DNA from 3 places in the Glycocaulis alkaliphilus genome. Region 2 is predicted to be linked to each of the others. Evidence: predicted binding sites of a transcription regulator. Region 2 holds the regulator's gene; each other region holds the start of a gene.
What was found. Region 2 encodes LexA, which represses DNA repair genes until DNA is damaged. Its sites were predicted from a motif close to ATGTTCCNCTTGTGTTCC; they were not measured.
Positions count from the first base shown of each region.

Region 1: a site for LexA is predicted at 6,397-6,414, ahead of gcvT (glycine cleavage system aminomethyltransferase GcvT). Genes of this name have one in related genera too.
Region 3: a site for LexA is predicted at 3,206-3,223, ahead of rdgB (RdgB/HAM1 family non-canonical purine NTP pyrophosphatase). Genes of this name have one in related genera too.

Region 1 is NZ_CP018911.1:1,204,560-1,212,469, reverse strand. It holds gene X907_RS05790 (acyltransferase family protein) at 1-1,045, shown strand, start outside; gene gcvPB (aminomethyl-transferring glycine dehydrogenase subunit GcvPB) at 1,048-2,628, opposite strand; gene gcvPA (aminomethyl-transferring glycine dehydrogenase subunit GcvPA) at 2,631-3,977, opposite strand; gene X907_RS05775 (FMN-binding negative transcriptional regulator) at 3,977-4,621, opposite strand; gene gcvH (glycine cleavage system protein GcvH) at 4,638-5,003, opposite strand; gene gcvT (glycine cleavage system aminomethyltransferase GcvT) at 5,033-6,142, opposite strand; glycine riboswitch at 6,208-6,323, opposite strand; glycine riboswitch at 6,324-6,414, opposite strand; gene X907_RS05760 (aminotransferase class V-fold PLP-dependent enzyme) at 6,500-7,786, opposite strand; gene X907_RS05755 (TonB-dependent receptor plug domain-containing protein) at 7,862-7,910, opposite strand, start outside.
Region 2 is NZ_CP018911.1:1,815,562-1,823,471, reverse strand. It holds gene gltA (citrate synthase) at 1-885, opposite strand, end outside; gene gltX (glutamate--tRNA ligase) at 918-2,366, opposite strand; gene X907_RS08670 (ComEC/Rec2 family competence protein) at 2,422-4,578, shown strand; gene lexA (transcriptional repressor LexA) at 4,606-5,277, opposite strand; gene trpC (indole-3-glycerol phosphate synthase TrpC) at 5,375-6,169, opposite strand; gene trpD (anthranilate phosphoribosyltransferase) at 6,182-7,198, opposite strand; gene X907_RS08650 (anthranilate synthase component II) at 7,195-7,785, opposite strand; gene X907_RS08645 (divergent polysaccharide deacetylase family protein) at 7,879-7,910, shown strand, end outside.
Region 3 is NZ_CP018911.1:114,677-122,586, reverse strand. It holds gene X907_RS00620 (bifunctional helix-turn-helix domain-containing protein/methylated-DNA--[protein]-cysteine S-methyltransferase) at 1-542, opposite strand, end outside; gene X907_RS00615 (DUF2244 domain-containing protein) at 566-1,144, opposite strand; gene X907_RS00610 (LolA family protein) at 1,335-2,084, shown strand; gene X907_RS00605 (helix-turn-helix domain-containing protein) at 2,089-2,325, opposite strand; gene X907_RS00600 (DUF2975 domain-containing protein) at 2,338-2,898, opposite strand; gene rdgB (RdgB/HAM1 family non-canonical purine NTP pyrophosphatase) at 3,309-3,932, shown strand; gene hemW (radical SAM family heme chaperone HemW) at 3,929-5,074, shown strand; gene X907_RS00585 (penicillin-binding protein activator) at 5,094-6,464, opposite strand; gene X907_RS00580 (YraN family protein) at 6,588-6,977, shown strand; gene X907_RS00575 (YifB family Mg chelatase-like AAA ATPase) at 7,142-7,910, shown strand, end outside.

The DNA.
Region 1 (7,910 bases), 610 kb from region 2:
TTTCAGCGCGCCTGTCAGTAGCGGGCAGTGGATACTGGGTTTTGCCGGCGTGGACCTGTTCTTCGTGATTTCCGGCTTTGTGATGGTCTATATCACCCACAACAAGCCGCGCGGAGATGCCCACTTTATCGGCCGGTTTGCCTATGCGCGTTTCACCCGGATCTACCCCGTCTACTGGTTTTTCACGGCGCTCGCGCTCGCCGCCTATATCGCGATACCCGGCGCGCTCAACCGCGATCTGGCTGACCTGCAGATATGGCAATCCTTCACCCTGTGGCCGATAGAGGGCGACCTGCCCGTCCTGCACGTCGGCTGGACGCTGACGCACGAGATATATTTCTACCTGGCGTTCACCCTGTTTCTTGCCTTGCCGGAGCGCTGGCTACCCGCCCTGCTCGCCCTCTGGGGCGGACTGGTGATTGCCGGGTCGGTATGGCTGCAGGGCCTGCCTGCCATAGGCGCACTCATCGTCAACCCGTTGACGATCGAATTCATTCTGGGCGCCGCGGCTGGCATGCTGATCTGTTCGGGTGAGCGGCGGCTGGCCCGCGCTGCCCTCGCGCTCGCCGCACTTTGGCTAACCGCCACTGCGTGGCTGATATGGCCCGAAAATGCCGAGGCCTTCCCGGCCGGCTGGGCGCGTGTCGCCGCCTTCGGTGTGCCCTCAATGCTGATTGTCTATGGCGCGATAAGTCTGGAAATGCAGGGCAGCCTGAAGCCGCCGGGCTGGCTGGTGATCCTCGGGGACTGGTCCTACGCGCTCTATCTCTGCCACCTGCTGGTCCTGTCAGGACTGGTGCGGGTCTGGGTGAGTGCCCTGCCCGATTTCGGGCCGATGGCGAGCCTTGCCTTCCTGATCGTGGCAATGGCGCTATCGATTGGCGTGGCGGGCGCGGCGTTCCGTCTGCTGGAATTCCCGGTCCTGAAAGCCACACGCAGGCTGGGCGACCGCCTGTTTGAGGGGCCGCACAGGCCAAGGCGTGCGCCCGCGGCCCACGAGGATCCGGCTGTCCAGGCAGGACAGACCGGATCCAGGGATGGCTGAGCCTATTCGGCCGCTTGCGGCTGGTCTTCGCTCTCCTGCCACACCAGCACCGGATTGCGGGCCGCGCGTGTCTCGTCGAGGCGCTTTACGGGCGCATGCACCGGGGCGGAGACAAACCGCGCCGTATCGCCGGATTTGGCCGCCTCTGCGAGGCCCTCCAGCACGTCGCAGAACCGGTCGAGGCCGGACTTGCTCTCCGTCTCGGTCGGCTCGATCAGCATCGCGCCATGCACCACCAGCGGGAAGTACATGGTCATCGGGTGATAGCCCTCATCGATCATGGCTTTCGCAAAGTCGAGCGTGGTGACGCCGGTGTCTTTCAGGAAGCGGTCGTCAAACAGCGCTTCGTGCATGCAGGTGCCCTCAAAGGCGGGCGTCATCACGTGCTTAAGGCGCGCCAGCACGTAGTTGGCGTTGAGCACGGAGTCCTCGGCCACCTGGCGCAGCCCGTCAGAGCCGTGGCTCATCATGTAGGAGAGCGCGCGGGTGAACATGCCCATCTGGCCGTGGAAGGCGACCATGCGGCCGAAGGGCTCGGCACCGTCGGCGCGGGCCTCCGCCTCATGCTCGACCATATGCCAGGTCTCGCCCTTCTTCACCACGTAAGGCACCGGCGCAAACGGCGCGAGCGCCTCGGAGAACACGGTCGGGCCAGAGCCGGGACCACCGCCGCCATGGGGCGTGGAGAAGGTCTTGTGCAGATTGATGTGCATGGCGTCGATGCCGAGATCGCCGGGGCGCACGCGTCCGACAATGGCGTTGAAGTTCGCACCGTCGCAGTAGAAATACCCGCCCGCCTCGTGGATCAGGTCGGCGATTTCCTTGATGTCACGCTCAAACAGCCCGCACGTATTGGGGTTGGTGAGCATGATGCCGGCAACATCATCGCCCAGCTTCGCCTTGAACGCTTCCATGTCGACGCGGCCATCGGCATTGGCCGGGATTTCATCACAATAGAAGCCGCATTGCACCGCCGTTGCCGGGTTGGTGCCGTGCGCGCTTTCAGGCACCAGCACGCGGCGGCGGCCGGTCTCGCCGCGCGCATCCAGCGCGGCGCGGATAGCCATCATGCCGCACAGCTCGCCATGGGCACCGGCTTTCGGGCTCATCGCCACGCACGGCGTATTGGTCAGCGTCATCAGCCAGTGGGCCAGCTCGCCAATCAGCTCCAGCGCGCCCTGCACCGTCGATTGCGGCTGCAGCGGGTGGACATCGCCAAAGCCCGGCAGGCGCGCCATCTTCTCGTTCAGGCGCGGATTATGCTTCATCGTGCAGGAACCGAGCGGATAAATGCCCAGATCGATCGCGTAATTCTTGCGGCTGAGGCGCACATAATGGCGCATCGCCTCCGGCTCGGAGAGGCCGGGAAGGCCGATCTCGCTTTTGCGCTCCAGCCCGCCAAGGCGCGTTTTCGTGCCTTTAAGCTCCGGAAAATCGACGCCGGTCAGATCCGTGCGCCCGCGCTCGAAGATCAGCGGTTCGGCTTGGTCGAGGCCGCGGCTGCCAGAGATGGTGTCGGCATAACCGCCCGTGGCGGCATTTTCGTTCGGACGGGTGGGACGTCCCTGCTGGTTCATGGCCATGGTTAGAGCACCTCTTTGAGGGCGGACGCGAAGAGCGCAATGTCGGCATCGGTGTTGGTTTCGGTCGCGGCGATGATGAGCCGGTCATCCAGCCCGCCATCGGGCCAGAGGCGGCTGGCCGGAACGCCTGCCAGCACGCCCTTGGCGATCAGGCTTTCGGTGACTTCAGCGGCATTTTTCGGCAGCTTCACCGTAAACTCGTTGAAGAAGGCGCCGGTCTCGACCGTCACGCCCGGCACGGCAGAGAGCGCATCAGCCAGCTCCACCGCCCGCTCGTGATTGAGGGCGGCAAGGTGTTTGAGACCCTTCTCCCCCAGCAGCGTCATGTGGATGGTAAAGGCGAGCGCCATCAGCCCGGAATTGGTACAGATGTTGGAGGTGGCCCGGTCGCGGCGGATATGCTGCTCGCGCGTGGAGAGGGTGAGCACATAGCCGCGCCGTCCGTCGGCATCGATGGTTTCACCCGCCAGACGGCCCGGCATGTTGCGGATGAAGCTCTTGTCATTGCGGCAGGCGAAAAGCCCCACATAAGGTCCGCCAAACTGCAGGCCGACACCGATGGACTGGCCCTCGCCGACCACAATGTCCGCGCCCATCGCGCCGGGGCTTTCGATCAGGCCAAGCGATACAATCTCGGTAAATACAGCGATCAGCAGCGCGCCCTTGGCATGGGCCGCTTCGGCAATCGGACGCAGATCATGGATGCCGCCAAACACGTCCGGGTTCTGCACCACGACGCAGGCGGTTTCCTCGTCGATCTGGCTAATGACATCATCGAGGCCGCCCGGCACCGGCGCTTCTGCGGCGACGTCGATATTCATGTAGCGCGCGAGCGTGCGCGTCGCCTCGGCATAGTGCGGATGCAGATTGCCGGAGAGCACCGCGCGCGAGCGCTTGGTCACCCGGGCCGCCATCAGCACCGCCTCCGCGCACGCCGTCGAGCCGTCATACATGGAGGCATTGGCGATATCCATGCCGGTCAGGCGCGCCACTTGCGTCTGGAACTCGAACAGGGTCTGCAGCGTGCCCTGGCTGATTTCCGGCTGGTAAGGCGTGTAGGCGGTGAGGAATTCCGAACGCTGGATCAGATGATCCACGCTGGCCGGGATGTGGTGCTTGTAGGCCCCTGCCCCGACGAAGAAGGCCGTGTCGCTGGCGGCGATATTCTTCTTCGCCATGGCCGCAAAGGCGCGCTCCACCTCCAGCTCGGTCGCCCGGCGGGGCAGGTCTACCGGGCCATCGAGACGCGCGGCCTGCGGCACATCGGCAAACAGCGCATCGACCGAGCTGACGCCAATGACGCCAAGCATTTCGGTGCGGTCTTCAGGGGTAAGCGGCAGATAGCGCATCAACCTCGCTCCAACTCTCTCATCAGGCCCGCCGTCTGACGGGCATCGGGTTCAGGTTCGGCGTCCAGAAACGCCAGAACCCCGTCAAAATCCGTCCCAGCCTTGTTCTGGCTGAGCTTCTTCACCGCCGTCACGCTGCTCACCGCCAGCCGAAGGCCGGTAATCCCGCGCAGCAGCGCATCGACATAGTCCTGCGGCACGTCCGACACCGCCCACGGCTCGGCCCGTCCATCCTCGAACCGGCCCGTCAGCGCCTCCAGCAGCGCCCGCAGCTCGGCCGCGCCATCAAAGGCCGTCAGGCGTCCATGGGCCTCGGCGGCCACATAGTTCCAGGTCGGCACCGCCCGGCCATGGTCGGCCTTGGACGGATAGGCCGACGCGCTGACATAGGCATGCGGCCCGGCAAAAAGCGCGACAGCCTCCGCCCCCTCGCCCACCGCCTGCCAGACCGGATTGGCGCGGGACACATGGCCGAGCAGCGCGGTTACACGCCCCTCGCGATCCCGCTCCAGCACGACCGGCGTGCGTGCCGTCACCAGCCCGTCCGCTCCGCTCACCACGAACGTGGCAAACGGATAGGCCGCCATCACCGCCTCGGCCTCGGCCCGGTCCGTTACGGCAAAGTGGCGAGGCGGATAGACCATCAGCGCAGAAACGTCCCTAGCCGATGTGCTTGGCGTAGGCGGCTTCGTCCATCAGGCCATCCAGCTCGCCCTTGTCGGCGATTTTCAGCTTCACGAACCAGCCACCGCCTTGCGGCTCGTCATTGACGATCTGGGGCGCGTCTTCGATGCCGTCATTGATCTCGATGACCTCGCCAGAAACCGGCGCGTACACCTCGGCAGCGGTTTTCACCGAGTCCACCACGGCGATCTCGTCACCCTTCTTGAAGCTCTTGCCCACATCAGGCAGCTCCACGCTGATGACATCGCCCAGCTGTTCGGTTGCGTACTGGGTGATGCCGATAAAGGCGACATCGCCCTCAAGGCGGACCCATTCATGGTCTGTGGTGAAGCGTGTGGTCATGGTGATAACTCCCCGTAAAAAATGAAAAATCAGCCCCGGTAGAAGCGGTGCGGCGTGAAGGGCAGGCTGGCGACCTCGGCAGCGCGCGCCTTGCCGCGCACCATCAGCTCCAGCGCCGTGCCGGGCTTGGCAAGGTCTGCGCGGACATAGCCCATGGCGACCGGCGCGCCAAAGCTGGGACCGAATCCGCCAGAGGTGACGATGCCGACGACTTCGCCATTATGGACAATCTCGGCGCCTTCGCGCGCGGGTGATTTGTCATGCGGCTTGATACCAACGCGCTTTTGCGCCGGTCCGTCCGCGATCTGCTTGAGGATTTTGGCCGCGCCCGGAAAGTCCGCGCGCTCGCGGCGCACTTTGGCGATGGCCCAGGTGAGCGCTGCTTCGGCCGGCGTGCGGCCCTCATCCATGTCGTGGCCATAAAGGCAAAGCCCGGCTTCCAGGCGCAGGCTGTCGCGCGCGCCAAGGCCGATGGGCTTCACGCGCTCATCAGACAGCAGCAGGCGCGCGATTCTCTCGGCCTTGTCTGCCGGAATGGAGATTTCAAACCCGTCCTCGCCGGTATAGCCAGAGCGCGAGGCGTAGATCTCCACCCCGTCCAGCGTGAACACGCCGCATTGCATGAAGACAAGCTTTGCCGCCTCCGGCACCAGGCCGGTGAACACAGCCGCCGCTGCGGGGCCCTGAAGGGCCAGCAGAGCGCGATCCGACAGTTCGGCAAGGGTCGCCCGCCCGGCAAAGCCAGCGCGCATATGGGCGAAATCCTTGCCCTTTGTGCCAGCATTGACGACAGCGAAAATGCCGCCATCCGCGCCGAAGGGCCGCGAGACCATAAGGTCGTCCATGATCCCGCCCTCGGCGTTCAGGAGGAGGGTGTATTTCTGCTCGCCAGCGCCGAGCACCGAGAGGTCTGCCGTAATCAGCGCTTCCAGCGCGGCTTCGTCGCCGGTGATGTGCGCCTGACCCATGTGGGAGACGTCAAACAGGCCAGCCAGTTCGCGCGTGTGCAGATGCTCGGCCATGATGCCTGCCGGGTATTGCACCGGCATGGCGTAGCCAGCGAACTCGACCATGCGAGCGCCAAGCTCGACATGCAAATCGTAAAGCGGGGTTTTCAAGAGGTCTGCTGTGTCGGCCATGGGTCACGAAATCCTGAACGCGGGTTTGCAATCACTGCCGTACGCGAATTGCCTCGCGTGGCAGCCCTGCCCCCGCTGTCTCGTGACCTGAGAGATTCCCGCGGCAACGGGGCTGACCCCACGTGCCGCTTGCTCCTTCGGTGGGATCCTGCCCGAAGGCAAAATCCTCTTTCCAGCGTCGGCGGTCCCAGCGGTCCTGCGGCCTGAGCGTTTCCGGGGCGGTTGCGCCTTCGGCGCCGGCATCTTCGGCCGGTCTCTCCCGCTTGGGTGCCTTATGTCGAACAGGTCTCCCCGCTCGACGCGCAAACTAGTCCGGCGCGCGCGTGAGTCAATCGGGAGAAACGTCAGGCCAACGGGTCACGAATGTACGATCCTGCGCAGCGCCGCTACCAGCGCGCCGATTTCATGGTCTTGCGTGAAGACAGCCGGTGTCACCCGCACGCAGGCGCCGCTGGCAAGGCCGTCGCGCATGACGGTGAAGATGCCGAACTCTTCGGCCAGACGCGCGGCCAGCGCCGCATTGTCTTCGACGCTCGTTTGTCCGCGCAGCCGGAAAGAGGTGATCCCTGCGTGGAGGGCGGGGTCAGCCGGCGTGAGCACATCAATTGCGGGATGATCGCGCAGCGCTTCGGCCCAGGCACTGCGCAGATGGCGCAGGCGGGCTGCCTTGCGCGCCGGCCCCAGCCGGTCATGGATGGCCAGTGCATGGGGTACGGCAAGCAGGGCGGCGAGATTGACCGTGCCGGTATGGACACGCGCGCGTATACCCTGCGGTGCCGGGTCGGCGGCATTCATATAGGGATCGATATCGCCAATGCGCTCCCGGCGGATATAGATGGCACCGACACCCAGCGGGGCGCCGATCCATTTGTGCAGGTTGAGACCGATGAAATCGGCACCCAGCGTGTTCACATCGAAATCCACCTGACCGAAGGCATGGGCGGAATCCACGAGCACATCCGCGCCATGATCGCGTGCCAGTTCAACCAGCTCACGCACCGGCAGGAGAAGCCCGGTCCGGTGGCTGACATGGGTGACAAGCACCAGCCGGATATGCGGGTTCGCTTCCAGAGCCGCAGCATAGGCATCCAGAACGGATTGGCGGCTGGCCGGTTCGGGCAGCGTGATCGTATGCACCCGCGCGCCGCGCCGCCGCGACAGCCAGCCCATGGCGGTCTGCATGGAGGGATAGTCCAGATCGGCAAACAATACACCGTCGCCATCGCGCAGGCGGTTATATCCCGAGATCAGTGCCTGCATGGCCTCGGTGGCGTTGCGGGTGAAAACGATTTCGTCCTCGCCAGCGCCCAGCGCCGCCGCCGTCTGCTGCAGGACGGCCCGTGCGTCCGCGCCAAACCGGGTGCGCGCATAGATGGCCGTGCGCGCATTGACCTCTTCCAGCGCCGCCTTGTGGGCGTCCAGAACGGGCCGGGCCATCATGCCCCAATTGCCGTGTTCGAGATGAATCATCTCGCTGGTGACGTCATAAAGCCCGCGCACTGCCTGCCAGAAGCTCTCATCGCGGGCAGCCTCTGCCGGATCTGGCGCGGTGGCGGGCAGGTCGTTCAGCGAGCGTGCGAGGGAAGGGGCTGCGCTCAGCATGGGGATGGCGCCAAGAATGGACCGGCGGGTAAAAACGTCCATGACACGGGCTCCTTTGAGGACAGCGAAGGGCGGCACGCATGTGCCGCCCCCGCGCATACATCCGTCTGAAATGGCCTAGAAGGCCGCAGAAACACGGAAATACCACTTCCCGCCATCGGTGTCG
Region 2 (7,910 bases):
CTTGATGTATTCGGGAATCCGCTCAACCGAGCCGATCTCTTCAAGCATGTTGAGCGCTGCTTCATTCGCGCCGCCATGGGCCGGGCCCCAGAGCGAGGCAATGCCGGCCGCAATACAGGCAAACGGATTGGCGCCAGACGAACCGGCGAGGCGCACCGTGGAGGTGGAGGCGTTCTGCTCGTGGTCGGCGTGCAGGATGAAGATGCGGTCCATCGCGCGGGCGAGCGTCGGGGAGACCTTGTAGTCTTCGGCCGGTACGGCAAAGCACATGCGCAGGAAGTTGGAGGCGTAGTCCAGCTCGTTGCGCGGGCTGATGAAGGGCTGGCCAACCGAGTATTTGAACGCGCGCGCCGCGATGGTCGGCATTTTGGCGATCATGCGGTGGCTGGCGATGGTGCGCGCCTTGGGATCATTGATGTCGGTGGAGTCGTGATAGAAAGCGGCCAGCGCGCCGACCGTTCCCACCATTACCGCCATCGGGTGTGCGTCACGGCGATAGCCGCGGAAGAACTGGTCGAACTGGTCGTGCAGCATGGTGTGACGGCGGATCGTCCAGTCAAACTCTTCCAGCTCTTTTGCAGACGGCAGCTCACCATGCAGAAGCAGATAGGAAACCTCGATGAAGGAGGAGTTCTCCGCCAGCTGGTCAATCGGGTAGCCCCGGTACAGGAGAATGCCCTCATCACCATCGATATAGGTGATCTGGCTTTCGCAGCTGGCCGTGGAGGTAAATCCCGGGTCATACGTAAATACGCCCGCGTCGCGGTAAAGCGTACGGATGTCGATGACATCGGGGCCAACCGAGCCGCCCAGAACCGGCAAATCAATCGTCTTGCCGTTAATGGTAAGCTGGGCGGTGCCCGTTTTTTCGGTCTTGTTCTTCATCGGTCCAATCCCTTCACATAATTCAGGTCGGTTCAGGCCGGGCGGGTGTGGTCATCCAGCCTGGCAATCGCTTCTTCCCGGCCCAGCAATGCCAGAACCAGGCTCATATCGGGCGCCGGGGCGCCTCCGGTCAGTACGGCGCGTAAAGGCTGGCCGATCTTGCCAAAGCCTACGCCCTCATCTTGCGCAAAGGCCTTGAGCAACTCGCCCAGAGCTTCGCTGTCCCAGTCATTGTGTGCGGCGAGCACGGCGCGCAGGCGGGAGAGCAGCGCGAGTGCCTCGGGAGACAAATGCTTGCGCGCCGTATCGTCAATGGTGAACGGGCGCTCACGGAGCAGAAAATAGGCCTGCGTTTCCATTTCGGCGAGTGTTTTTGAACGCTCTTTCAGCATATCCATGGCAGGCGTTAACCGGGCGTTCGCCACCGCGCCGCTGACCAGCCCTTCCTCGCCTTCCAGCCGCTCCGTCAGCAGGGCCAGAAGCCGCGCATTGTCCGCCTGTCTGATGTGGTGATGGTTCACAAACGCCATCTTGTCGAAGTCCAGCCGGGCAGGGGCCTTGTTCAGGCCTGCCAGCGAAAAGGCAGCAATGAGTTCGGCGTCGTTGAACAGCTCCTGATCGCCATGGCTCCAACCAAGCCGCGCCAGATAATTGCGCAGGCCTTCGGGCAGATAGCCCATCTCGCGATAGGCCTCGGCCCCCAACGCGCCGTGGCGTTTGGAGAGCTTCTTGCCATCGGGCCCGTGGATAAGGGGGATATGGGCGAAGACCGGCCGGTCCCAGCCCAGCGCATCGTAAAGCTGGGCCTGGCGGCCGCCATTCACCAGATGATCGTCGCCGCGGATGATGTGGGTGACGCCCATATCATGGTCATCAACCACGACAGCGAGATTATAGGTCGGGTTTCCGTCGGCGCGCAGCAGGATGAGGTCGTCGAACTCCTTGGCCGCCCAGCGCACGTCGCCCTGAACCGCGTCATGCAGCGTCACATCGCTGTCGGGTGCGCGAAAGCGGACGGTAAACCGCATGTCACCGGGCGGTGTGCCGCCATCGCGCCAGGGTGAACGCAGCGCGCGGCCTTCAGCGAAGGCTTCCTCGCGCAGCTTTTCCACTTCCTCGGGTGTGCAATAGCAGCGGAATGCCTTTCCTTGCGCGACAAGCTCTTCAGCGATTTCGCGATGGCGGTCTGCGCGCGCATGCTGGGAAACGGCCTCGCCATCCCATTCCAGCCCCAGCCAGTTCATGCCGGCCAGAATCGCGTCTACAGCCTCGGTCGTGGAGCGTTCACGGTCGGTATCTTCGATGCGAAGCTTGAACTGGCCGCCTGCCTGGCGCGCAAAAAGATAGTTGAACAAGGCCGTGCGCGCCCCTCCAATATGGAGGAAGCCGGTGGGTGAAGGCGCGAAACGCGTGATGATGTCTGATCTGTTTTGCACGTGCGAGATGTTGCTGCGCTGCGAAGGGAGCGGGATGATTAGCATGTTAGCGCGGTAAAGAGATAGTCTCACCGCTGAAGTGACAACACAGGGTGGCTGCATGCGCCGCTACATCCAGGCGGTCTGGACATCAATCCAGCGGGGGCGCAGCCCGGTTTCGGGCGCCGAGCGCGCGGCACTGAGCCGTCTTTTGCAGCCTGTATTGCCATCAAGAGCTGTCCGGCCGTCCGATCTGATCTTGTGGGCGCCGCTGGCCGCGGGGCTGGGTGCGGCAGTCTATCTTTCGGTTCCGGCAGAGCCTGGCAGCGTGCTGATCCCGGTTTTCTGGCTTGCCGCTTTTGCCTGCGTTCTGGCCGTCCCGCTTTTCACCGCCAAGCCGTCCCTGATGGCAGCGATCGTGCTGAGCGCCTGTGCGCTGGCCGGGCATGCCCATGTTCAGGGCAGGACGCTCTCGCTTGCGCCGCCCGTGATCGAGGTCAGTGACCGAGCCCGCACGGTTACAGGCTGGGTGGAGCGCATCGAACGCAGAGGCCGGTCGGGGCGCGTGCTGCTGCGCGTACAGACGCTGGAGCGCGCCGATGTGGCGCCGTTCCGGGTGCGCTTGCGGATCAACACCGAAACCCTGACCCCCGGCGACGGCATACGTATCAATGCTGTCCTGTCCCATCCGCGTGGGCCTGCGGCGGCGGGTGGCTATGACGGTGCGCGGGCGGCCTGGTATCAGCGGGTGGCGCTTGCCGGCTTTTCCATCTCACAGCCTCAGCCGGAAGAGATTGCCGGCGATGAGAGCGAGCGGGCATTTCTGGGATGGCGCTGGCGGCTGGCGCAGCGCATTTCCGATGCTGCCGGGCCGAACTCCGGACCGGTCATTGCCGCGCTGCTGACCGGGGAGCGCTCAGGCGTTACCGAGGCCCATGCGGAGGCGCTCAGGCTATCCGGGCTTGGCCATTTGCTGGCCATATCGGGGATGCATATGGCATTGCTGGCGGGCGGTATCTATTTCGCGGCGCGCTGGCTCATCGCCTCGATTGAGCCCTTCGCCCGCGCGCATGACCCGCGAAAGCCTGCCGCGCTGATCGCACTGCTCGCCGCCCTTGGCTATCTGCTGCTGTCTGGCGGGGCGATCTCCACCCAGCGTGCCTTCGTCATGGCTGCGGTCATGTTCACGGCGATATTGATAGGGCGAAGAGCGGTGTCGTTTCAGTCGCTTGCTCTGGCCGCACTCATCATCATCGCATTCAGCCCGCAAAGCGTGATCGAGCCGGGTTTCCAGATGAGCTTCGCCGCCACCGCCGCGCTGATCGCCGTCTATGAAGCCTGGCAGAGATGGCGGATGACACGCGATATGGCCGACTATGGCTGGTTTGCGCGGGTACAGGCCGCGTTTACAGGCCTTGCCGTTACCAGCCTGGTGGCGGGCAGCGCGACCGGGCTTTTTGCCGCCTTCCACTTCCAGCGCATGGCAGCCTACGGGTTTGGCGCAAACCTTCTGGCCATGCCGGTCTTCAGCTTCTGGGTCATGCCGGCGGGTGTCGTGGGGCTATTGCTGGCTCCCTTCGGGCTGGAAGGGCTGCCGCTCCTGGTGAGCGCGGCGGGCATGGACATCGTTCTTGCCATCGCCACGTGGACATCCTCGCTGCCCGGCGCGGCCATGCCGGCGCTGGCACCGGGCGGGATCGTGCTTGGCCTTTATGCGACCGGGTTTGCCCTGGCGACGCTGGGGCGCGGGCTGGTGCGAGTGGCGGGTGTCCCTTTTGCTGCCGGGGCGCTTGGCCTGTGGGCACTGCAATCGCCGCCCGACATGATGATCACCTCGTCGGGCGTACTCGTTTCGCGCAGCCTTTCAGCTGAGTCCGGTGAACCTGGAGACTGGCAGGTCAGCGACCGCCGCCGGGGCCGGTTCGAGACAGGCGTTCTCCTGCAGCGCGCAGGAACAGGGCTAAGCGCCGCGCCGCGCGGGGATTACGCGTGCGATCCGCTGGGCTGCCTTGTCGTCACGGCCGAGGGGCTGCGCGTAGCGGTCAGCGAGCATCCCGCCTCGCTGGAGGAAGACTGCGTACGCGCAGACCTGGTGGTCGCGCGCGGCACGGTAAGCGCCTGGCAGAAGCGCCGCTGCGCGGTGCCTGTTCTCGATGATGCGGCGCGGGCAGAGCTGGGCAGTGCCGAGTTCTGGGTCAGAGATGGCCGCATAATCCGCCTGCGCGGCGCCAATGATGGCAGTGCGGCCCGTGTCTGGGGGCGGGAGCGGGGCAGCTGACTGTCCGCCGCCGCCCGGACTCCCGGATCAGTGATAGCGGCGGATCAGCCCCACCAGACGACCCTGAACCTGCACCCGGTCGGGCCCGAAAATACGGGTCTCATAGGCCGGGTTGGCCGCTTCAAGAGCAATCGACCCGCCCTTGCGGCGGATGCGCTTGAGCGTGGCTTCCTCATTATCCACCAGCGCAACGACAATCTCGCCATTATTGGCCGTGTCTCCGCGCCGGATAATGACGTAATCGCCATCCAGAATACCGGCCTCGATCATGGAATCGCCCTCGACCTCGAGCGCGAAATGTTCACCCGACGAGACCATTTGGGACGGCACGCCGAAACGCTCGGTTTCGTGCTGGATGGCTTCGATGGGCACACCAGCCGCGATCTTGCCCAGAAGCGGCACATCCACCGAATCCGTCTCGACTTCACGGCGGGCAAAATTGCCGCTGACGACATTATCTGCGGCGCTTGCGCGCGGTGCGGAGGCATCCGGGAGCTTGAGCACTTCGAGCGCCCGGGCCCGGTGGGCCAGACGCCGAATGAAGCCACGCTCCTCCAGCGCGCTGACGAGGCGGTGAACACCGGACTTTGAAGCCAGCTGAAGCGCTTCCTTCATCTCGTCAAAGGACGGGGAAACGCCGTCTTCAGAGAGGCGCTTGTGAATGAAGAGCAGAAGCTCGTGTTGTTTGCGGGTCAGCATGAGGGGTCTGATCTCCAGGCGCAGCGGGAACAAAGCCAGAAAGGCCATGTTTTGTTCTATGCCTGTTCCGGCGGCTGGTCAAGCGGAATACGGGGTCTCACGCGAACTTCATCAGGTCTTTCACCGCTGACGTTACATCATTCTGGCGCATGAGGCTTTCGCCGACCAGAAGCGCTTTGGCGCCGGACTTACGCACCCGCTCAGCGTCATCGAAGGAGAAAATGCCGCTCTCGGCGACGAGAAAGCGGTCCTCGGGGACATGCGCGCTGAGCGCCTCGAACGTATCGAGCGTCACATCGAAGGTGCGCAGATTGCGGTTATTGATACCAATGAGCGGCGAGGGCAGGGCGAGGGCCCGGTCCAGCTCCGCCCGGTCATGCACCTCGATAAGGGCATCCATGTCCCAGCGTGCAGCCTCGGCCACCAGATCGGCGGCCAGCGTGTCGTCCACGGCTGCCATGATGACCAGAATGCAGTCTGCGCCCAGAGCGCGGGCCTCTACGACCTGCCAGGGGTCATAGAGGAAGTCCTTGCGCAATACGGGCAGGGAGACGGCGGCGCGCGCCTCGACAAGATGGCTGTCGGCTCCTTCAAAGCTTTCCGTGTCAGTGAGGATGGAGAGGCAGGCTGCGCCCCCGTCCTCATAGGCGCGGGCGAGCGCGGGAGGGTCAAAGTCGGCGCGGATCAGGCCTTTGGAGGGGCTTGCCTTCTTGATCTCCGCAATCAGCGCCAGTCCGTCGGCGGCTTGCCGGGTTTGCAGCTGCCTGAAAAAACCGCGCACAGGTGAGGCAGCGCGCGCCTTTGCGCAGATGTCGGCATAGCTGAGAGCTGCCTTGCGGCGCGCGGTCTCCGCGCGCTTGTAGATGCCAATACGCTCCAGCGTGTCGCTCATCGCGGGCGCTCCTCAGGTGTTTGTAATATGTACAAGCTTATTGAGCGTTCCGGCGGCCCGCCCGTCATCAATGGCGGCTGCTGCCAGCGCCACGCCGTCTTTCAGGCCATCAGCCTTGCCCGCAAGCACCAGTGCCGCGCTGGCATTGAACAGGACAATGTCGCGGTATGCGCCACGCTCGCCGTCCAGCAGGCGGTGCAGCGCGGCGGCATTCTCGGCCGGTTCCCCGCCCTTGAGATCATCAAGGCTCGCGCGGGGCAATCCGGCATCTTCAGGCGTGACGGTGAACTCGCGCACGCTGCCATCGGCCTCCAGGCTGGCGATATGGGTGGCGCCGGTTGTGGTGATCTCATCCAGACCGTCTTCGCCGTGGACGATCCACGCACGCTCGGCGCCCAGATCGCGCAAGGCCTCGGCCATGGGCACAAGCCAGCGCTGGTCGAACACACCCAGAAGCTGGCGGCGTGTGCCCGCAGGGTTTGATAGCGGACCCAGCAGGTTGAACACGGTGCGCACCCCCAGCGTCTTGCGGGCAGGGGCCACGTGGCGCACGGCGCCGTGATGGGCCTGGGCGAACAGGAAGGCGACACCGGCCTCGTCCAGCGCCCGTTCGATCTGTTCAGGCGTTGCCATCAGGTTCACACCCGATGAATCGAGCACTTCGGCAGAGCCGGATTTCGACGAGGCAGCCTTGTTGCCGTGCTTGGCAACCACGGCGCCCGCAGCAGCAGCCACCAGCGCGGCGGCGGTGGAGATGTTCCATGTGCCCCGGGCGTCGCCGCCGGTTCCGCATGTATCAATGGCATTGGCGGGAGCTTTCACCGTGTTCATCCGCGCGCGCATGGCGCGCGCTCCGGTGGCCAGCACGCCCGGATCCTCGCCAATCGCGGCCAGTCCAATAAGAAAGCCGCCAATCTCGGCCAGATCCGCTTCGCCATCCATCAGCGCATCAAAAGCCGCCTCCAGCGCCTCTGGCGCAGGCAGTTTCCCGCCTGCAAGGGCGGAGATGGCCGGGCGCATCTGGCTCATGCGGCGGCCTTGCCGGACTGGCGGGGGATTTCAGCCAGAAAATTCTTCAAAAGGGCATGGCCGTGCTCGGAGGCAATCGATTCGGGGTGGAACTGGACGCCATGTACAGGGCGGGAACGGTGCCGGAGGCCCATGATCTCGCCATCGGCGGTGCGGGCGTTGACGACCAGCTCGCTGCCCTCGGGCAGGTCGACGGCGAGCGAGTGGTAGCGCGTCGCCTCAAACGGTGAGGGCAGGCCGGCAAACACGCCCGTAGCGTCATGCGTGATCGGGCTGGTCTTGCCGTGCATGATCTCGCGTGCCTGAACCACCTTGCCGCCATAGACCTGTCCCATCGCCTGATGACCGAGGCAGACGCCGAGGACCGGCAGGCCGGCCGGCGCCTGTCGCAGCACGTCCAGACAGATGCCAGCGCGGTCAGGGTCGCACGGGCCGGGTGACAGGACGATGGCTTCTGCGCCGAGGCCCAGCGCCTCAGCCGCGCTCATGGCATCGTTGCGGATCACGCGGGTCTGCGCGCCGAGCTCCTGGAAATAATGGACCAGGTTGAAGGTGAAGCTGTCGTAATTGTCGATGATGAGCAGCATGCCCGATAGGTCCATATTGCGGCGCGGCAGAGGCAATCTAGTCGGGCATTGAGGAGCCGCCAATGTTTGCGACTCACCTTATGCATCATTTTCATGTCCTCGCCCGCAACCAGCGTCATCCATAT
Region 3 (7,910 bases), 1.3 Mb from region 2:
GTGTGATCGACCGTGAAATCCGCCGCTGGAAAGCGCGATCTCAGATCGGCTTCAGCCTCCGCCTCGCGGCCCGCATCGGCAAAGGCGAGCGCAGAGAGGCCTCGCGGAGCAATGAGAAACACGCCAGTGCCAAAGGGCGTCGGGGCATGGCCAATGGCAAATTCCAGTCCGATACCAGCGCTGCGGGCATTGCCGGGCGTGACGGCTTCTTCCGCGATGAAGACATCATGCAGGCGCGACGGCCCGGAAAGGCCGGTTTCCAGCGCGGCTTCCAGCACGCTTGCCCCTTCACGCATCAGGCGGCGGGCGCTGGCATGGGTAAGGGCGGCGATCATGCGTTTCGGGCTCGCCCCGGTCCAGCGGGTGAAGACGCGCTGGAAATGGTGCGGGGAAAGCCCCGCAGCCTGCGCAATGCGTTCCAGCGAGGGCTGTTCCTCCCAGTGGGCGCCGATGAAATCCAGCGCGGCATTGATGCGCGGATAATCGCTCGCGCGCAGGGCAAGGGCGGGCACGGTTTCTGAAGGGCTGGCAAGATCGGTCATGGGAGCAAGAGTGCCGCTGACACTTAAGCAGCGCCACCCGTTTCTTGCGCCAGAGCCACCGGGCTGGTGCGCGCCTTTGCAAGCGCTTCGCCAATCGCGCCCGCAAGCTCACGCCGTTCACGCGGCGAGAGGACCGAGCCGACCAGCACGTGCTTGCCCATGGCGGTCAGGCGCGGCTGCACGTCCGGATCGTCCTCATGGTCCACGACAAGCCGGGTCCAGGCAGAGGGCAGGCGGTAGAGCGTCTCATAGCCTGTCGGCCAGCGGCGCATGACATGGATGGCATCTGGCGTGATATGGATACGCTCCAGACGCCGCCCGTCGCGATAATTGAGCCGGAAGGCGAGCCAGACGATCAGCACGTCCAGCCCGAAAAAGCCCAGCACCGGCCATGCCCCGGCCAGCAGAAAGGCCAGACCTGCGGTAAAGCTGATAACGGCGATGGCCACCATCAGCGCGATGAAAGCGGGGCTGCCGAGCGAACGGTTGGGCCGCACGTGGGCGTCCAGAAGCACGTCCTCGCGCGCGTCCAGATGGTCCAGACGCAGCGGACGGCCATGGGCCTCGATCGGCCAGTTCTCTATTGCCGTGCGGCGTTTCATGGCACGCAAGATAGGGCAAAGGCGCGCTTCGGGCGAGGCCAGCGGGTGCGGCGAATGACACTTTGCCGGGCTTTTCGCGTTACGAATTGCTGTCGCGCAGATGAACGCAAACGCCTTTCATGGGCCGCAATTTGCCTTTAGCCATAGGGTCATAGTGATTGTCCCCGGCACGAAGGAAAGGGACCTGAAAATGCTGACCACGCTTGCCACCGCCCTTGCAGCGCTGTCCACCGGCTGGAGCACGGCGGACGCCAATAGCACCGCGTTCGATGTGAACGCCGATACCGGCCTTGTCATCGTGCAGGAAGCGCAAGAGGCGCAGGAGGTTGAAACCCTGCCGCCGGCAGAGGCTGTCGAGCAGTCCGGCCGCGGCGAAGCAGTGGAGCGCGCCCGCGCGCTGGAAATCTTTGCCGCCGTTGAGACCCTGCAGGCCCGTTTCCGGCAGGTGAACCCTGATGGCTCCGTCAGTGATGGCGATATCGCCCTGTCGCGCCCCGGACGGGTACGCTTTGCCTATGATGCGCCCTCGCCTTTGCTGATCGTGGCCGATGGCTCGACGGTGGCGATTGCCGACAGCGCGCTGGAAACGGTTGACCGTGCGCCGATCCGCTCCACGCCCCTGCGCTGGCTGCTGGCGCCTGCTTCGGAGCTGGAATCCTCCGGCGCGATTGTGGAGGTGGGCCGCTATGACAATCAGCTCTATGTGACGCTGGAGGATCCGCAAGGCGAGGCCGAGGGCCGGGTGACGCTGGCCTTTGGTGACGATGACCCGGCCGCGCCCGCGGGCGAGGTGGCGCTTCTGGGCTGGTATGCGGTGGACGGGATGGGCTCGCTCACGCAGGTGACGCTCGATGAGGTGCGCCTTGGTCAGCGCGCCGATCCGCGCCTGTTTGTGCTGGATGACGACATGTTCTCATCACGGCGCAGGGGACGGCGGTAAGTAGCTACTCCGTCCCGTCGTCATCCTCTTCGCCAGGTTCGTCGGTAAACTGCAGCAAATCGCCGGGCTGGCAATCGAGCTCGCGGCACAGCGCTTCCAGCGTGGAAAAGCGCACGGCCTTGGCCTTGCCGGTTTTCAGGATGGAGAGATTGGCCATGGTGATGCCGACACGGTCGCACAGCTCTGTCAGCGACATGCGCCGTTCGAGAAGCATACGGTCGAGGGTGACGCGGATTGCCATGTCTCGCGCCCCCTAGATCGTCAGCTTCTGCTCGTCGCGCAGGCGCGTTCCCTCACGGAACACTTCTGACAGGACGAGAAGGGCGATAACGGCGATCCAGGCGCCGATATTCAGGGCATTCAGGCCGAACTCCGGCTGGACGCTGACCCCGCTTTCCACCGGGCGGCCAAACACGGTGAAGATCAGCGCGATAATGCCATGCGCGCCGTAGCGGATGATCTGGTAGATGGCGATGGCCAGAGCGATGGCGCGCAGATGGCCGGCATTTTCCGGCACGAAGGGATCACCCTGCACAAGGGTGATGACGATGCGGCGCAGCCGGTCGGTAATGAAGAGAATCGCAATGATCGCGGCCACACCCAGCGGCAGCGCGATGACGATATCAAGTTGGAGGAAACGGACAAAGGCGTCTGGCAGGTCCGGGCCCATGCCGGTGAGGCTGAAGATGCCAAAGGCCATCAAGGAGAGGGTGACGAGGCTGGCCAGGACCAGAAGGCCCCAGAGCACGATAATCGCCACGTCGAGGAAAATTTTCAGAAGGGATGTCAGAAATCCCGGACTTAGCGCACGCATCCCTGCCCTTCTGCGACGTCACACCGGGCGCGATGCTGCCTCCAAGGGGGAAGAGGTCAGACGCACCCGGTGCCGTCATGCTGCCTCACGGCGCCGCCTTATGCGACAATCGGTGACAGCGCCGCAGCCATGCCCGCTACTACCGCAGCGACCAGAACCACATTCATGATAGCCGCAAACGGAAAATTGCGGGTGTTGTTTTCGAGCCTGACCATCTTTGTCTCCTTTGAGGTCCAGTGTTATCGATCAACCTTCGGCCTTTGCTCCGGTCTTTTGTTTGCCGGGGCTTCTGCCGTGAGGCAGCGGGGTGTTCCGCTTGCCTCGAAAACACATCTAGCAAGGCACTCATCGCTTTGCAACAAAAAAATATCGAAAAACGATATGAATTTTTCGAAAGGCGATATGCGTAAATGGATGTAGTCACCAAAAACCGCCTGTTCCGGGACGCTCCGCTGTGGGTGCTGGCGAGCCATAATGCAGGCAAGATCAAGGAGATAGCCGATCTTGTCGCGCCCTTCTCGATCACCGTCAAAGGGGCAGGCGAGATGGGCCTGGAGGAGCCGGAAGAGACTGAAAAAACTTTTTCGGGCAATGCGCTTTTGAAGGCGCGGACCGCCGCAAAGGCCTCCGGAGCGGTGGCGCTGGCCGATGATTCAGGTCTGGAAGTGAGTGCGCTCGGTGGTGAGCCGGGCGTATATTCCGCGCGCTGGGCCGGGCCGGAGAAGGATTTCCGTCTCGCCATGGAGACGGTGGAGGCGAAACTCGCCGCCTCTGGCAGTACGGACCGCTCCGCGCGCTTTGTCTGCGTGCTGGCGCTGGTCCACCCGGACGGGGCCGAGCTGGTCTTCGAGGGCGAGGTGAAGGGTGATCTTGTCTGGCCGCCGCGCGGGGATCAGGGCTTTGGCTATGATCCGGTGTTTGTGGCCCGAGGCGAAACCCGCACCTTTGCCGAGATGGGCGCTGCGGAGAAAAAAGCCCTCAGCCACCGCGCCGCCGCTTTCAGAAAGCTCACAGACGCGGTGCTCGGCACGTGAGCACCCACGCGCCCGCTCCGCTTGGGCTTTATATTCACTGGCCCTATTGCGTGCGGATCTGCCCGTATTGCGATTTCAATGTCTACAAGGCCAAAGGCGCCGATAGCGCGGCCCTCGTCGATGCGCTGATCGCCGACATGGCCCGCTGGCGCGCGGTGACCGGGCCGCGCACGCTCGCCAGCATACATTTTGGCGGCGGCACGCCCTCCCTGATGGAGGCGCGCGACATTGCCCGCATACTGGAAACGGCCGAAACCTTGTGGGGGCTGGCGCCGGAGGCAGAGCTCGGACTGGAGGCCAATCCGGCCGAGCGCTCATGCCTGGCCGATATTGTTAGCGCCGGGATCAACCGGCTATCGGTTGGCATGCAATCGCTGGACGATGCCGCCCTGGCGCGTCTGGGGCGCGATCATGATGCCCGCGCCGGGCTGGAGGCGCTGGAAATAGCCCGTTCTCTGGTGGCGCGCGTCTCGGCCGATCTCATCTATGCGCGCGAGGACCAGAGCCTTGACGGTTGGAAGGGCGAGCTGTCCACAGTGCTGGCGCTGGGGATTGATCATCTCTCGGCCTATCAGCTGACGATCGAGGACGGCACCGCCTTCGCGCGCCAGGTAAAGCGCGGCACGCTGGTGCCGCCGCCTGAAGATCTCGCCGCTGACATGTTCACGGCGACGCAGGATCTTACCCGCGCCGCGGGGCTGGAGGCGTACGAGATTTCCAATCATGCGCGCGCGGACGCCCACCGCTCGCGCCATAACCGGCTTTACTGGACAGGCGGGGACTGGATCGGCATCGGCCCCGGCGCGCATGGCCGCATCGGCTCACACGCGGGAGGGGGGCGCATTGTCCATGCCGCGCCGATGCGCCCTGCAGACTATATCGCCGCCAGCCAGCAGCCCCTCTCTGAACTTGAGCATTTAAGCGCGCTGGAAGAGGCGCAGGAGCGCGTGCTGATGGGGCTGCGTATCGCGGAAGGTCTGGACCGGACGCGCCTGAAGTCCCTGACCGGGCACGATGTCGATGAGGAGGCCGCCGCATCCCTGCTGGCTGACGGGCTTATTGCCATGGACGCGTCAGGCGTGCGCCTGACGACGCAGGGGCGGCTCTATGCCGACCGGGTGGCCAACCTGCTGGCGCCCTGAACAGGAGCCAGGCGCCTGATCAGGATTCGCCCGGCTCCACATCGACAACGAGGCCATCAGAGCCAAAGCGTTCCGGAGCCGGGTCAAGCACCTCAAAACGCCCATTGCGGATAGTGTAGAGGGCGAGCCCGCGTTCAACCGTGCCATCTGCGCGCATGCGGAACAGGCCGTCCACGCCCAGGAAGCCGTTTGGATCTTCAATGACCGAGCGGTCGATACGGCCCATATTGGCCGCCATCAGGGCGGCAAGGGATGCGGCATCATAGCCAAGGCCGGCCAGCCGCGACGGGGCCTCGCCAAACGCATTCTCATAGGCGGACTCAAACCGCGCGCGCATCTCGGCGTCCGGACCGGCAAACCAGCCATTGGCCAGTGCGGGCTCGCGCGCCGTATCGGGATTACGCCACAGGCCGGTGCCGACAAACTTCACCAGCAGGGGGTCAATGTCGGCAAACAGCATGGATGGCGCGAGCATGCGCAAATCATCGCCGCCCGCCGGGAGCATGACTACCTGGAAGGCGCCGCTATCGGTGGGACGCCAGTCCTCGCCCGTCATGGCGAGGGCCCGGCCCACCTCCAGCCGGCCAATGCCGGCCCGGGCGAGGCGCCGTGCAGCCTGGCTCATGGACTCCACGCCGCCCGAATAGACCTCCTCGGCCGTCACCGTCCCGCCCATATCGGATGCGGCCCGGCGATAGGCCTCGCTGACCAGCTGGCCGTAAGGCGTGGCCGGAGCGACAATCGCAAACCGGCTGGCGCCAAGCGAGGCCGTGTAGGAGACCACGCGGCGCACTTCTTCCTCGGGCGGGAAGCTGAGCAGGTATACTCCGCCCCCGGCGACACTGGTATCGGTGGAGAACGACATCACCGGCACATTGGCCCGGCGGGCAGGCCCGGATACGGCGCGCACTTCAGCGGCCAGAAGCGGGCCGATAATCAGATCGGCGCCATCCGCAATGGCTGCCTCGGCCGCGGCCTCGGCGCCGCGCGCCGTGCCTTCGGTGTCCTTGGGCAGCAGGACCACGTTCCCGATGCCGCGCTCAAAGAGGGCCAGTTCCGCCCCGCGCAGCAAATGCCCCGCTTCCGAGCGCAGAGCGCCCGCCGACCCGGAGAAGGGCAGCAACACCCCCACCCGCACCAGATCAGTGCCTTCCAGATGGGGCGGGGTGAAGGCGAGCCGCTCCGGGCTCATCTCCACACCCAGCACAGCCGGCTCGGGCGGTGCGCCGACGACAGGCGATGCCGTGCCCTGCTGGACCGACGGTCCCGGTGTGCCCGTGGTCGCGCCGCAAGCCGACAGGAGCAGGGCCGCACCCGCTACCATAAACGCAACGCGCGAAAGCCGGGCTATTGGCGCCAGCGCACAGGTGGGCAACACTGCTTGCGTCATGAATCCTGTCCTTATCACCGCCGCGACCGGCACTGCGCCCCGATGCGCTCCGCGCCAAAGCTACCGGCGTGATCGGTCAGGGGCAACTGCGGACCTGACTATTCCGGCGGGCGGGCGCGCCCCATGAAGACACGCGCACGTCAACGGGCAGAGCGGCGCGGACGGCGCGGGGAGTGGCTGGCCGTGGCCATGCTGATCCTGACAGGCTGGCGGATCGTCGGACGGCGCGTGAAAACCCCGCTTGGCGAGATCGACATCATAGCGCGCAAGGGGCGCGTGCTGGCGTTCATCGAGGTGAAGTGGCGCGCCAGTGAACCGGCCGCCCGCGAAGCCTTCCATCCTCGCCAGCAGGCCCGGCTGATGCGCGCAGCGGCGCTGTGGCGCGCGCGCCGGACATCGCTGCACCGGATGGCCACCCGTTTTGACCTGATATGCGTGTCGCCCGGACGCTGGCCTTTACGCCTTTCCGGCGTGCTCAGCGCGGATTCCGGGGCGGAAAACGAGCTAATTTAGAAGGGTTTGGCAAAAAGTTAATGTGACGTCTTGACGTTCGCGGCATTTTTGTTCTTTTCTTGTTCTGGTTTTATACAGGTCTGTTCATGGCTCCTGTGGATAAAAGGTAAAGGCGCGTGGACGAAATTTAGTTTGTTCAGTGAACGCATTTTCTGGAGGTGATGATGAGCGCTTATACCCATTCCGCCTCCTTTGAAGGCGCTGACGCACGCCTGGTTGATGTTCAGGTGCAGATTGCAGGCGGCACACCGGCTTTCACCGTGGTCGGGCTGGCCGACAAAGCCGTTGCGGAGAGCCGTGAGCGGGTACGTGCGGCGTTTGCGGCGATTGGTCTCTCCCTCCCCGGCCAGCGCCTGATTGTCAATCTGGCCCCGGCGGACCGGCCCAAGGAAGGCGCCCATTTCGACCTGCCCATCGCCATTGGCATTCTGATCGCCATGGGCGTCCTGCCGCCGGAGGCAGGCTCGGAGTATCTGGCCATGGGGGAGCTCGGCCTTGACGGTTCGATCTCGCCAGCGCCGGGCGCCCTGCCAGCGGCCATGCTCGCCGTGGAGCAGGAAACAGGCTTTATCTGTGCGAAGGATAGCGGGCCGGAAGCGGCCTGGGCGGGCGGGGATCTCGCCATCCTGGCCCCGGCATCGCTCATCCAGCTGATCAATCATTTCAAGGGCGGGCAGGCGCTGGTGCGGCCGCAGCCGGGTGATCTGGTCGAGGGGCCGCGCTTCCGGGACATGCGTGATGTGCGCGGTCAGGAAACCGCCAAGCGCGCGCTCGAGATCGCCATGGCTGGTGGCCACAATATTCTGTTTATCGGCCCGCCGGGTTCCGGCAAGTCCATGCTGGCAGAGCGGGCGCCCGGCCTGCTGCCCCCGCTCTCGGCAAGGGAATTGCTGGAAATCTCCACCGTGCAGTCGGTCGCCGGACTGTTGCAGC